Regions from separate parts of the Clostridium sp. JNZ J1-5 genome, predicted to be linked through region 1. Evidence: a T-box and tRNA genes for the amino acid it is inferred to sense, from the RefSeq annotation. Region 1 holds a T-box; the other holds one or more tRNA genes.
What was found. The T-box of region 1 lies ahead of thrS (threonine--tRNA ligase). A T-box ahead of a tRNA ligase gene usually reads a tRNA of that ligase, here a tRNA-Thr.
Positions count from the first base shown of each region.

Region 2: it encodes a tRNA-Thr, which carries the amino acid that the T-box ahead of thrS (threonine--tRNA ligase) is inferred to sense. The anticodon was not compared.

Region 1 covers NZ_CM132773.1:615,049-622,375, reverse strand. Annotated here, with positions in the region: tRNA gene ACWW38_RS03165 (tRNA-Val) at 1-75, shown strand, start outside; tRNA gene ACWW38_RS03160 (tRNA-Asp) at 93-169, shown strand; tRNA gene ACWW38_RS03155 (tRNA-Phe) at 173-248, shown strand; tRNA gene ACWW38_RS03150 (tRNA-Gly) at 254-328, shown strand; tRNA gene ACWW38_RS03145 (tRNA-Cys) at 335-409, shown strand; tRNA gene ACWW38_RS03140 (tRNA-Cys) at 528-602, shown strand; gene ACWW38_RS03135 (DUF6873 family GME fold protein) at 642-1,346, opposite strand; gene ytxC (putative sporulation protein YtxC) at 1,487-2,392, shown strand; T-box leader at 2,453-2,688, shown strand; gene thrS (threonine--tRNA ligase) at 2,765-4,678, shown strand; ribosomal protein L20 leader region at 4,719-4,848, shown strand; gene infC (translation initiation factor IF-3) at 4,940-5,452, shown strand; gene rpmI (50S ribosomal protein L35) at 5,472-5,669, shown strand; gene rplT (50S ribosomal protein L20) at 5,704-6,063, shown strand; gene ACWW38_RS03105 (TrkH family potassium uptake protein) at 6,164-7,327, shown strand, end outside.
Region 2 covers NZ_CM132773.1:2,610,751-2,618,077, reverse strand. Annotated here, with positions in the region: gene recD2 (SF1B family DNA helicase RecD2) at 1-220, opposite strand, end outside; gene metK (methionine adenosyltransferase) at 416-1,591, opposite strand; SAM riboswitch class I at 1,665-1,766, opposite strand; tRNA gene ACWW38_RS12635 (tRNA-Tyr) at 1,996-2,080, opposite strand; tRNA gene ACWW38_RS12630 (tRNA-Val) at 2,130-2,205, opposite strand; tRNA gene ACWW38_RS12625 (tRNA-Tyr) at 2,217-2,301, opposite strand; tRNA gene ACWW38_RS12620 (tRNA-Thr) at 2,307-2,382, opposite strand; gene yyaC (spore protease YyaC) at 2,658-3,209, shown strand; gene mreB (rod shape-determining protein MreB) at 3,335-4,366, opposite strand; gene spoIIID (sporulation transcriptional regulator SpoIIID) at 4,508-4,762, opposite strand; gene ACWW38_RS12600 (peptidoglycan DD-metalloendopeptidase family protein) at 4,886-5,635, opposite strand; gene spoIID (stage II sporulation protein D) at 5,856-6,893, opposite strand; gene murA (UDP-N-acetylglucosamine 1-carboxyvinyltransferase) at 7,115-7,327, opposite strand, start outside.

The DNA.
Region 1 (7,327 bases):
GGCGCATAGCTCAGCTGGGAGAGCATCTGCCTTACAAGCAGGGGGTCACAGGTTCGAGCCCTGTTGTGCCCACCATGTTTTAAAGTTAATATGGCCCAATGGCTCAGTTGGTTAGAGTGCCGGCCTGTCACGCCGGAGGTCGAGGGTTCGAGTCCCTTTTGGGTCGCCATATGGCTCGATAGCTCAGTCGGTAGAGCAGAGGACTGAAAATCCTCGTGTCACTGGTTCGATTCCAGTTCGAGCCACCAATTTTGCGGGAGTGGCTCAGTGGTAGAGCGTCACCTTGCCAAGGTGAACGTCGCGAGTTCGAATCTCGTCTTCCGCTCCAATATAAGGCGCTATAGCCAAGTGGTAAGGCACGAGTCTGCAAAACTCTGATCCCCCAGTTCAAATCTGGGTGGCGCCTCCAAAAAACATCTTAGCAAAAGTTAAGATGTTTTTAATTTGAAATAATAGTTTGCAAAATATGGAACACAAGTACTTTAAGCTTCATAGATTATAATTGAGAAGTAAATAATGTAAATTGCGGCGCTATAGCCAAGTGGTAAGGCACGAGTCTGCAAAACTCTGATCCCCCAGTTCAAATCTGGGTGGCGCCTCCAAAAAAACATCTTAACTAAGTTAATTAGTTAAGATGTTTTTTATATTCTTAATATACTTCCACGATCTATCAATTTCCCATTTCTTAAAAATACAGGTTCTACATTGTGCTTTTTTAGGAAGCGAAGAATTTCTTCACCATGCTTGTAATATTCTAAATTTCCATAAAAGGCTAGTAAATTTTTTTCTAAAAGTCCACAACAACCTCCGATAAAGCCATAGTTTAGTCCAGGAAGATCTATATCACCTGGTGGGATTAAAAGCACATCTATACCTGCACTAATTAAAGCAGAGGCTATACCTTTATCACTGGTAATTATAGCATTATCTGTCACTATAGCTGTAGAGCATTTAGTATAGCCTTGTTTTACTTTTATTAATTTTTTAGAACTGGTATTGACTATATTTAATAGATTTTTATCGGTATAATCTAAATAATGTATAAAATAATTAGGTAAAGTAACAGCATTTAAAATAATATCTAAAGGATAGTTAGAATGTAAAGATAAATCAGATAGGGAAATGTTTAGCCCTAAACCAGATAAAGACTCTATAAAAGTCTTAGGAATATCTTTATGAAGGATAATATGTTGGTTATCAGTTATATGTAACAACATATCAGGATGTCCGCAGACTGAATAATATAAATCTTTTGAAGGAGGACATATTAAAATCTCATAGCCAAGTTTTAGTAAGGAGTTTTTTTCTTCTTCAGATGTCCTATAATCAATAATAACTTTTTTCAATATAATCACCACTCTATTAGAAGTATTTATTAAATATATCATAGTATATATTAATAGGTCTATAACAAATATAAATTTAAATACAATTTGCATATACATTTATTTTAAACACATACTAACTCCAGAAAGGAGTGTGTAATGTGTTATTGTTAACTATCGTCTACGAAAAAGAAAAACAAGATATTATGGCTGAATTAAATGAAATGAAAAAATACTTTGAAGCTAGAAATATATTCCTTGGGATTTCAGAGTCAATTAATTTAGGAACACATTTTGTAAAGATATTTTGTAATGATATAGATTTTAATCCTAAACTTAAAAATAAGTTTATTTTATATATATCTAATATTTTGTATAAAATAGTTATAGATGAATTTTGTTCAGATGAAATACAGAAATTTTTAATAGATACATATTTTTTCTTAAGATATGAAGAAATGAAAGAGGTTACAAACAGAAGTATTCAAATACTAAAAAATGAAGAGAAAATAACTGATGAAGACATGGTTTACTGCCAAAATAAAAAAAATGATATAGTAAACAAGATAAAAACCTGTATTGAAGAAAATGATGAAATAAATATACAGGGTTTTATTACCTTTAGGATGAAAGAGCTGACAGGTGAATTAGAAGATATAATAAACAAAGTTGTTGAAAAGTATATGGCTGAAAAAGAATATAACGAATTTATTAAGCTGTTAAAGTACTTTGTAGATGTTCAAGAAAGCAAAATTGATTTGGTTAACATAGTTGTGCGAAAAGATGGAAGTTACCTTGTTAGAGACAAAAATGATAATGATATAATGTATGAAATGTTAAATGATTTATCTGATACAAAATATTCGGATTCTGTAAGTGTAGAGGATTTAATTATAAGCGGACTAATAACATATTGTCCTGAAAACATTATAATTCATTGTAAAGATAACTGTAAAAGTAAAGAAATTATAGATACTATAACAAAGGTTTTTGAAGATAGAGTACAATTTTGCAATGGTTGTAAAAATTGTAAGAGCAAAAATACTAATGGAATTATAAAAGTATAATATATTAAAAGTATTGACAGCGTACCAGAATAGGAATATAATCTAATAAAAAATAATATATTAAAGACTAAGAAAAGGAAGAGTAAACAGATCACTACTCTAAGAGAGGAAACCCATGGGCTGTAAGGTTTCTGTGTAAGTACTGTTGAAAACCACCTTTGAGTTGTATATTGAATTTAGTAGATATTTTCCGCGAACTGGCGTTAAAAGTACTGAGAGAGCAATGATATTTTTAAATATATTTATTTATATTATTGTTAATTTGGGTGGAACCACGACTATTACTCGTCCCATTATTGGGATGAGTTTTTATTTTTTGTTGAATTATAATAAAATATTACAATTGATTATATTTAAAAAGGAGGAAGACTTATGATTAAAGTAACATTAAAAGATGGAAAAGTTTTAGAAGTTGAGAAGGGATTAAGTGTTGGAGAAGTAGCTTCATTAATAAGCTCTTCATTAAGAAAAAAAGCTTTAGGGGCAAAAATTAATGGAGAAAAAGCTGAATTGATGGATAAGATAAATGAGGATTGCACTTTAGACATTCTAACCTTTGAAGATGAGGACGGAAAAGCTACTTTAAGACATACAGCATCTCATATACTTGCGCAAGCTGTTAAGAGATTATATCCTGATGTAAAATTAGCTATTGGACCTTCAATAGAAAATGGATTTTACTATGATTTTGATGCTGATTTTTCATTTACTCCAGAAATATTAGAAAAGATTGAAAAAGAGATGGAGAAGATAGTTAAGGAAAATCTTGAATTAAAGAAATTTACACTTTCTAGAGAAGAAGCAATAAAATTTATGAAGGAAAAAAATGAAGATTATAAAGTAGAATTAATACAAGATCTTCCAGAAGACGCAATTATATCTCTTTATGAGCAGGGAGAATTTGTGGACTTATGTGCAGGGCCTCATGTACCTTCAACTAAAGAAGTTAAAGCATTAAAATTACTTTCAGTAGCTGGAGCTTATTGGAGAGGTAATGAAAAAAATAAAATGCTTCAAAGAATATATGGAACAGCTTTCACAAAGAAGAGCGAACTTGATGAGTATATTCATATGATGGAAGAAGCTAAAAAAAGAGATCATAGAAAACTAGGAAAAGAATTAGGACTATTTGTAATTCCAGAAGAAGGACCAGGATTCCCACTATTCTTACCTAGAGGAGTTGAACTTAAAAATAATCTTTTAAAATATTGGAGAGAACTCCATAGAAAAGCAGGCTATGTTGAAATAGAAACTCCTATCATATTAAGTAGACACCTTTGGGAAAACTCAGGACATTGGGATCATTATAAAGACAACATGTATTCAGTTAAGATTGATGAACAGGACTTTGCTATAAAGCCTATGAACTGTCCAGGAGGAATGCTTGCTTATAAAACAGGAATTCACTCATATAAAGAATTTCCAATGCGTTATGCAGAATTAGGAAGAGTTCATAGACATGAGCTTTCAGGAGCATTACATGGTTTAATGAGAGTTAGAGCCTTCACACAAGATGATGCACATATATTTATGCTTCCAGAACAAATAAAGGATGAAATAAAAGGTGTTGCAAAATTAATCGACCAGGTTTATAAGGCTTTTGGATTTAAATATCATGTTGAATTGTCTACAAGACCAGAAGATTCAATGGGTACTGATGAAGAGTGGAAGATTGCCGAAGATGGATTAAGAGAGGCTCTAGAAGAATTAGGACTTAAATATATAATAAATGAAGGAGATGGAGCATTCTATGGTCCTAAGATAGATTTCCACTTAGAGGACTGCATAGGAAGAACATGGCAATGTGGAACTATTCAATTAGACATGCAAATGCCACAAAGATTTGATTTGACTTATATAGGAAATGATGGAGAAAAGCATAGACCTGTAATGATCCACAGAGTTGCCTTCGGAAGTATAGAAAGATTTATAGGTATTTTAATCGAGCATTATGCAGGTAGATTCCCAGTATGGTTAGCTCCAGTTCAAGTTAAAGTGCTTCCAATATCAGATAAGTACATGGAATATGCAGCTAAAGTTAAAGACATATTATTTGAAAAAGGAATTAGAGTAGAAATTGATGGCAGAGCAGAAAAAATAGGATATAAAATTAGAGAAGCTCAACTTGAAAAAGTGCCTTATATGTTAGTTCTTGGAGAAAGAGAAATGAATGAGAAGAATTTAGCAGTAAGATCAAGAGATGAAGGGGATTTAGGTTCAATGAATTTAGATACTTTCATAGAAAAAATTATAAAAGAAACAGAAGAAAGAGTTAATAGTCTATAAAAAACTATTGACATACTACTATTAACATAGTAGAATACTATATGTTAAGAAGAAACGAAGCTGTTTCTCACCTTACAGCATTGCTAGTAAGGTATACATTAATGACTTATGCAATTTAAATTTGCTATGTAATGTATGGGACGGCTTTAAGTCGTCCCTTTTTTATTTATGATATAAATTTGGTAACTGTAATACCTATATTACATAGAATGTGAATAATTCTAATAATTAACACTTATAGTTATCTGGAGGTGAAGAAATATAAAGAAAGAATTCATTATAAACGAGGAAATTAGAGAAAAAGAAGTTAGACTAATAGGTAGTGAAGGTGAACAACTTGGAGTGGTTAATACAAAGGAAGCCTTGAAGCTTGCAGAAGAAAAAGAGCTTGATCTAGTAATGATAGCTGCAGCAGCAAATCCACCTGTTTGTAGGATAATGGATTATGGCAAGTATTTGTATGAACAAACTAAAAAGGTTAAAGAAGCTAAGAAAAACCAAAAAATTGTAAACATCAAAGAAATTAGACTAAGCCCTACTATTGAAGAACACGATATAGAAATCAAAGCAAATAGGGCAAAGAAGTTTTTACAAGATGAGGACAAAGTTAAAGTTACAGTAAGATTTAGAGGTAGAGAAGCTGATTATTCATATAAAGGTAAATCTATATTAGATCTTTTTGTAACAAAAATAGAAGAAGTTGGAGTTGTTGAAAAGCCAGCCAAACTAGAAGGTAGAAACATGGTTATGATATTAGCTCCAAAGAGGGCTTAATTGAAGGGAGGAAATTCATATGCCAAAAATGAAAACACATAGAGGTGCAGCAAAGAGATTTAAGAAAACAGGAAGCGGAAAGCTTAAAAGAGCTAAAGCTTTTAAAAGCCACATATTAACTAAGAAATCTTCTAAAACAAAGAGAAATCTTAGAAAAGGTACACTTGTATCTGAAACTCAAGAAAAGGTAATGAAGAAGTTATTACCATACCTATAATAAATATTGTTTGTAACAAAGGGAGGTTTATTTAATGGCAAGAGTAAAAAGAGCTGTACACGCTCGTAAAAAACATAGAAAAATATTAAAGCTTGCAAAAGGGTTTTACGGAAGAAGAAGTAAGACTTTTAGAATAGCAAATCAAACAGTTATAAGAGCAATGAATTTTGCTTATGTTGGCAGAAAGTTAAAGAAAAGAGAATTCAGAAGACTTTGGATAGCAAGAATAAATGCAGCAACAAGAATGAATGGACTTTCATATTCAAAATTCATGAATGGAATGAAGCTTGCTGGAATAAATATGAACAGAAAAATGCTTTCAGAAATAGCTATAAATGATCCAAAGGCATTCTCAGAATTAGTTGAAGTAGCTAAAAAACAATTAAATGCTTAATATAAAATGCGGCTTGTATAGCTGCATTTTATTTATTATTTTGACAAAATAAGTTTAAGTGCTATAATCTTAATAAACGCAGAATTTAGGGGTGTTTGATTTGCAAAATAAATATAAAAAAAGGCTTGCACCTGTCCAAATATTAGCCTTAGGATTTGGTATAGTTATAATGGCAGGAACTCTTTTACTGATGCTGCCTGTATCTTCAAAAGAAGGTATAGTAACTCCATTTATTGATGCGTTTTTTACGTCTACTTCAGCAGTTTGTGTAACTGGTCTTGTTACATTAAATACAGCTGAACATTGGAGTTATTTTGGATCTACTGTAATAATAATGTTGATTCAAATTGGGGGACTAGGTTTCATGTCCTTTGCTACTTTATTTGCTCTTATTTTGGGAAAGAGGATTACCCTAAAAGAGAGAATGGTAATGCAAGAGGCTATGAATTCATTTTCACTTCAAGGACTTGTAAAATTAGCAAAGTATATTCTTATATTCACTTTTTCCGTTGAAGGAATAGGTGCATTATTTTTATCAACGAAATTTATTCCTGAACATGGATTTTTGAAAGGACTATATTTTAGTATATTTCACTCTATATCCGCATTTTGTAATGCAGGATTTGACCTTACTGGGAATAGTTTAGTTCCATACGCTGATAATGCAGTAATAATACTAACTATATCTGCCTTAATAATTACAGGTGGATTAGGGTTTGCAGTATGGGCTGAGATATATAATTATAAGGGAATGGGAAAGCTTTCTGTTCACTCTAAGCTTGTAATTTCAGCAACTTTAATTTTAATAGTTGGTGGATGGATTTTGATGTATATATTCGAAATGAAGAATCCAGGGACTATACAAAATATGTCTTTAAAGGGGAAATTATTATCCTCGCTTTTTGCATCTGTATCACCGAGAACCGCTGGATTTAATTCCATATCTACTGCAGATATGACTCTAGCTGGAAAATTTTTAACTATAATTTTAATGTTTATTGGTGGTTCACCTGGAGGTACTGCTGGAGGAATAAAAACAACCACTGCAGGTATACTTTTAATGACTGTAATATCCGTATTTAAAAATAGAGAAGATGCTGAGATTTTTGGTAGAACTATAAGCAAAAATTTAGTATATAAATCATTTGTTATTTTAACATTAGCATTGTGTCTTGTAATAGGAGAAACTATGATATTATCCTTTACTGAAAAGGGTGCCTCATTAGAATATATACTATACGAAGTTACCTCCGCTTTTGGAACG
Region 2 (7,327 bases), 1.6 Mb from region 1:
TTGGAACTATCTCTTCACATGAACTCACTTTAAATTGTTCACCAAATTGAGGATGATTAAACCATTCACCCTGAATTTTTAAATTTTGCCCTTCTGATATATAAGGTATGAATCCAGTTATAGTGATTTTCTTTTTCTTATCCTTTATATGTGCTACTACATATCCATTATTTTCGTTTTTAAAAACTATTCCCTCTACTGTTCCTTGTACTTCAGCCATAAAATCGCTCCTAAAATATAATTAACTTAAGTTAATTATAAGGTATATGCCTAACACTTCTCAACTATTATGTATTATTTAATATTTTTACCATGATTTTATTTAATAAACCTAAAGCTACTTATCTGCTCCATATAAAAAAAGCTAATATCACTATGATATTAGCTTTTTATACTAAAATGTTTAATTCAATTATTATATATATTTTTTGATAGCTTCTACTTTATCTAGCTGTTCCCATGGAAGTTCTACATCAGTTCTTCCAAAGTGCCCATAAGCTGCTGTTTGTCTATATAATGGTCTTCTTAATTCTAAATCTCTAATTATTGCACCAGGTCTTAAGTCAAATACTTTGTTAACTATTTCTACTATTTTATCGTCTTCAACTTTTCCTGTTCCAAAAGTATTTACTAAAAGTGATACTGGGCGAGCAACACCTATCGCATAAGCTAAACCTATTTCAAGTTTATCTGCAACTCCAGCTGCTACCAAGTTTTTAGCAACCCATCTTGCTGCGTAAGCTGCTGATCTGTCAACTTTTGTTGGATCTTTTCCTGAAAAAGCTCCGCCACCATGTCTTCCGTATCCACCATAAGTATCAACTATAATCTTTCTTCCTGTTAATCCTGTATCTCCATGTGGTCCACCGATAACAAATCTTCCTGTTGGATTTATGTAGTACTTTGTTTTGTCATCTAACCATTCATTAGGAATTATAAATCTTATTACATGTTCCATAAGATTTTTACGTATTTGCTCTTGTGTAACTTCTGGATCATGTTGAGTTGAAACAACTATAGCATCTATTCTTACAGGTTTATCATCCTCATATTCAACTGTAACTTGAGTTTTACCATCCGGTCTTAAGTATGGTAATATACCGTTCTTTCTAACCTCTGTTAATCTTCTTGAAAGCTTATGTGCCATACTTATAGGAAGAGGCATATATTCTGGTGTTTCATTAGAAGCAAATCCAAACATAAGTCCTTGATCTCCAGCTCCTATTGCCTCAACTTCGTCTTTTTCACCTTCTCTTGACTCTAGGGCTTCATCTACACCCATAGCTATATCTACTGATTGTTCATCAATTGCTGTCAATACAGCACATGTTTCAGCGTCAAATCCATATTTAGCTCTTGTATATCCTATATCTGTAACGACTTCTCTTACAAGCTTTGAAATATCAACATAACAGTTCGTGGATATTTCTCCCATAACCATAACCATTCCAGTTGTAACCGCCGTTTCACAAGCTACCCTTCCATTAGGATCTTTTTCTAAAATAGCATCCAAAATAGCATCTGAAATTTGGTCACACATTTTATCTGGATGTCCTTCTGTTACTGATTCTGAAGTAAACAATCTTCTCATTCTAAAATCTCCTTTCTAAAAAAAAATAAAACCCCTTCTTAATTGAAGAGGTTGATTGCGTGATTATCATGATTTCTTATCTTGCAGATTAAATCTGCAGGAATTAGCACCTTAGTACAACAGTACCGGTTGCTGGGTTTCACAGGGCCAGTCCCTCCACCTCTCTTGATAAGATTTTTTCTTATCTATTATTTAATTTTACTTAAGCAAAATAATATTATCACAGTATAATATCCATGTCAATAACATGAAGCTTAACTTATCATTAATTTTACAAATATTTATTTTATACAAATATTTAATTTGATTTATATAAATTTAAAAATAGGAGGTTTTAACTGAATTTAAAATCAACATTCATATAAAACAAAAATAAAAAAAGACATCAACATTGATGTCTTCTATGGTGGAGGAGGATGGATTCGAACCATCGAAACGAAACGTAACAGATTTACAGTCTGCCCCCTTTGGCCACTCGGGAACTCCTCCATATTAACTTTTAAAAAACTTAACAGCTACCAACTTCTCTAAAAATAAATGGTGGGCACAACAGGGCTCGAACCTGTGACCCCCTGCTTGTAAGGCAGATGCTCTCCCAGCTGAGCTATGCGCCCATTTATTTATATGGTGGAGGAGGATGGATTCGAACCATCGAAACGAAACGTAACAGATTTACAGTCTGCCCCCTTTGGCCACTCGGGAACTCCTCCGAAATTGGTGCTGGCACCAGGACTTGAACCCGGAACCTACTGATTACAAGTCAGTTGCTCTACCAGTTGAGCCATGCCAGCATGCTTATTTATTTTTTATTTTCAGCGTTTTACCGCGTCAACGAATATTAGTATACCTAGAACTAGCACTTATTTCAACTCTAACTTTTGTTATTTAAATGAAATTACAAGCATATTGCTCTTAATTTCACCACATTACTTCGAATTACTTATACATTTATATCAATTATTCATCTCCTTTTTCCTTTTAATTCTATTATATTTTCTTTTTTTATTAATTTTTATTTCATATAGTATATATGCTTTTCATATAAATTATCAAGGAGGTGTCGTTCTTGAATAAAGTCAGAGTCCACTATAAAGATAATCTATCTTATTACGAAATAGCATATTTTTTAAAAGATTACATGGATGAAAATTCTGTTATAGTATGTATTGGTACTGACAGATGTATAGGAGATTGTCTAGGGCCATTAGTAGGAACATTATTAAAAAATGAAAACTTCCCACTAAAAGTATATGGAACTATTTCTGAACCTATACACGCTTTAAATATAGATAAACAGCTTCAGCAGATAAAAAAACTTCATCCCTCTTCTAGTATAATAGGCGTTGATGCTTGTTTAGGAGAAATGAAAAACATAGGGGAAATACAAGCTCGCGATTATCCTATACATCCTGGAAAAGGTGTAGGTAAAATTTTACCTGAAGTTGGGGAAACCTCCATAATAGGTATTGTGGACTCTAGTGATAATAACGAGCTATTTACAAATAGGAATATACGCCTAGATTTAATTATGGAAATGGCCAAAGTCATTACTCACTCTCTAATCCATTCATATTACCTTTCACAATTACATGATAAAAATATGGATAACATAATATAAATATCATATGTTTTAAGCTATCCTTAACTTCTCATAATTCCAAAATAATTTTAAATAAAATATACGCTCCATAATTTTAAGATTATAGAGCGTATATTTTATAACTTATATAATAAGTATATATATTAGTCTATTAGGTTTATATCCTGCCCCTTATAAGATGCATCAATCTTATCTAGGTAGCTTAGTACATCTCCAGTGCCTAGAGCAACTGATGAAACTGAATCTTGAGCAACATGTACGGGAACTTTAGTTACTTCCTCTATTAACTTATCCAATCCATTTAATAAGGATCCGCCACCTGTCATTACAATTCCTCTATCAGCTATATCTGCTGCTAATTCAGGTGGAGTTTTTTCTAAAACTGAGTGAGTACAATCTGCAATAGCATTTACCGCCTCACTCAATGCTTCTCTCATCTCTTCTGAGGATACACTTATATTTTTAGGGAGTCCTGTTATTAGATCTCTTCCTCTTATTTCCATACTTATATTCTCTTCTCTTTTATATGCGGTTCCAATATTCATCTTTAATTCTTCTGCTGTTCTTTCTCCAATCATGAGTTTATGTTTTTTTCTTATGTACTTTATTATTGATTCATCGAAGCTATCCCCGGCAACTTTAATGGAACTTCTTACAACCATTCCACCAAGAGAGATTACTGCTATGTCTGTCGTTCCCCCTCCAATGTCTATTACCATATTACCACTAGCTTTTGTTATATCTAACCCAGCTCCAATAGCTGCTGCCAAAGGCTCTTCTATTAAGAACACTTTTTTTGCTCCTGCATTAACAGCTGCGTCCTTAACAGCTCTCTTTTCTACTTCAGTAGCTTCACAAGGAACACAAATTACAACTCTAGGAGCACCTACTCTTCTTTTTCCACAGGCTTTTCTAATAAAATGTTTTAACATCTTTTCTGTTATATCATAATCTGATATTACCCCATCCCTTAAAGGACGAATTGCAACTATGTTGCCTGGAGTTCTTCCAATCATTTGTCTAGCTTCTTCGCCTACTGCCAATACTCTATTTGCATTTTTATCAATGGCTACAACTGAAGGCTCCTTCAAAACAATTCCTTTCCCTTTGATATACACTAGAACTGTTGCTGTACCTAAATCTATTCCCATATCTGTACTCATTCTAAAAAACATTCCTAATTTCACTCCTGCTCTTTCGTATTATATTACATTGTATATTTTCTACTATTATCTATACTTATTATATACGTTAATACTCATTTATTCCATAGTATTACAAAAAAAACCTTTATTTTTGAGCTTAATTAGGAATTATTAACCTTCTATTGTTTTATATTTCATTTTAGTTGCTTTACCGCCCCTAATATGTCTTTCTGATTTATTTAAATCCAATACATCCTTAGCCTCTTTAGCTACTTGAGGATTAATTTTAGGTAACCTCTCTGTCATATCTTTGTGTATTGTACTTTTACTTACTCCGAAGACTTTGGCTGTTTTTCTTATTGTAGCTTTAGATTCTATTATATATCTTGCTACTTCAAGAACTCTTTCTTCAATGTAATCTTTCAAAGTGCTACCTCCTTAACCTTATATATTTATAAATATGCACTTATGTTATTTTAAATTACTATATAACATCTTATTATTTGGCCATTTTCCGAATTTAATCGGAAAATGGCTTTTAATGTTAACCTAATATTTTATATACTTTTCTGGATTTTCACTTGAAAATTGTGGCTCTTCTTTTGCATTTTTAAGAACCTCAAAGTGCAAGAAATTATTTCCTATTTCTTCAGACATTCCTCTTAAAGAACTATTTCCAACTTTACCTATCTCTTGACCTTGGGTTACTTTATCACCTTTTTTAACTTTTACTGCTTTATCTAAGTTTCCATAAGAAGTGGTTTTGCCATTCTCAGGATGATAAATAGTAATAGTTGTTCCAAATGATCCTTTTTCTTCTACTAACTTTACTTCACCGTCTGAAACTGCCTTGACTGGTGTACCAACATTTGCTTTTATGTTAATACCAAAGTTAGGTCTATATGTTTTAGAAGTTTCCCACCATACTGGAGTTTGAGAGTATTTCATCACTATTTCTCCATCCACTGGCTTAATAAATTTAGGTTCTGTAGTCTTTGATACTGATACTTCTTTTTTTGTTGGAACCTCAATTCCTGTTTCAGCTTTTTTCTCATTATTTCTTACTTGAACCGCATTATTAATTTCTTTATCCTTTTGTGATATAGAAACTTCTCTTGGTTTTTGAGAATCAACTTTTACATTTTGTGAAGCTTGCGGCTTATTTTCTACTTTTTTATTATTTTTTGTTGTTATAGCTGCAACTGTTGCTATAATGCACAAACATAGAAATAAGACTACATAAAAACCTTCCTTCTTAAAAAAATTTGAAGAATTTTTGTTAGTATTTTTGTTCTCCATATAAACACCTCCTTTTTGTAGTTTGTCCTTTGGCTAATAAAAAATACATATATTTTCAAATTTTCTTTCCTTTTTTTTCATTATTTTTTTACATGATTCTCCAAAATATTTGTTTAATTTCATGTAAATTACATGAATCAGATGAAATTATATAAAAAAGCAGTAAAATATTATTTCTAATAAATAAAAAAAAACGCCGACTTTTCGGCGCAAACATTATTTACTTTTCTTTTAGTTTAGTTATTTTTACTCCTTGATAGTAATGTTCTAGTATTGTTTCGTAATTATCTCCTTCTTTAGCCATGGCATTGGCTCCCCATTGACTCATCCCAACACCATGCCCATATCCTTTGCATGTTACAACTATATCTTTACTATTAAACTTTATAGTAAAATTAGCTGAATTCAAATTTAATATACTCCTTAATTTCTGGCCTGATATATATTCGCTTCCAACTTTTAACTTTGTAACACTTCCTCCTGAAGTCCTTTCAAGTATGGACATTTGGCTTTTTAAATTACTGCTTTTTAATTTAATCTTTGGATTCCATTTATTTAATAAATTTATAAATTCACTATAGCTAAACTTAAATTCTGTTATATACTTAGGTGATTTCTCTTCTCCTGGGCTTTCAACACTTTTTAGATATGGCTGTTCTCTATTAAATACATCTACTGCATCCTCAGTTTTTCCCCCACTTGTAGAAAAGTAGTATGGTGCCATTACTAACTCATTATTGTATGTTAATACTTCTCCTTTAGTTTCCTTCACAGCCTTAGTTAGCTTCTCCCAATACTTGTCCCTATTCTTCTCGGGCCAAAGTTTCATTCTGTCTTCTTTATACATATACACTTGAAATTCTACTGTATTATTTACATCTGCTCCCAATGCTTTCGGACTTTTTCCCCCTCCAAAGTTTTCCTTATGTGCAAGGCCATATGTTCTTGCAGCTACAGCTTGAGCTTTTAAAGCCTCTATTTGAAATTCTGCTGGCATCTCTGCTGCTAATACTCCTAATACATAATCTTCTATATTCATTCTATCTATCCTGCTCTTCTCAGATATGTACACATCTATTTTAAGTTCGTCCTCACTATAGCTTGGTTTAATTTTATTTATATTATAATTATCATATTTTAAGATATCACTTTTATTTTCATCTATTGACTTCTTTCTTTCTCCTAATCCTATAATTAAAATTGAAAGAATCATTATGAAAAGTATAAGTGAAAGTATAGCTATTATAATCTTTTTCATATGGTTTTTCTCCTTATATTTTGTAGATTTAATATGTATCCATATATTTCTATTAAAACATTTTATAAAATATTACCTAGCAATAATAGAATCCATTGGTTTTATATAAATATACTAGAAAAAAGTTATTTAATTAAATACAAAAACGTCAGTACACTTGTACTGACGTATGCCAAATGTTTATTCTTGCTAATCATTCAAATACTTATACATGCCTTAAATTAATCCTCATCCTCAATTCTTTGTATATCCGCACCTAATTTTTTAAATTTTTCTTCTATATTTACATACCCTCTATCTATATGATATACATCACCAATTGTTGTATATCCTTCAGCAACTAATCCAGCAATTATAAGTGCTGCACCTGCCCTTAAATCAGTAGCTTTAACATCACTGCCAGTTAGATTTTTCACCCCCTCAATTACTGCACA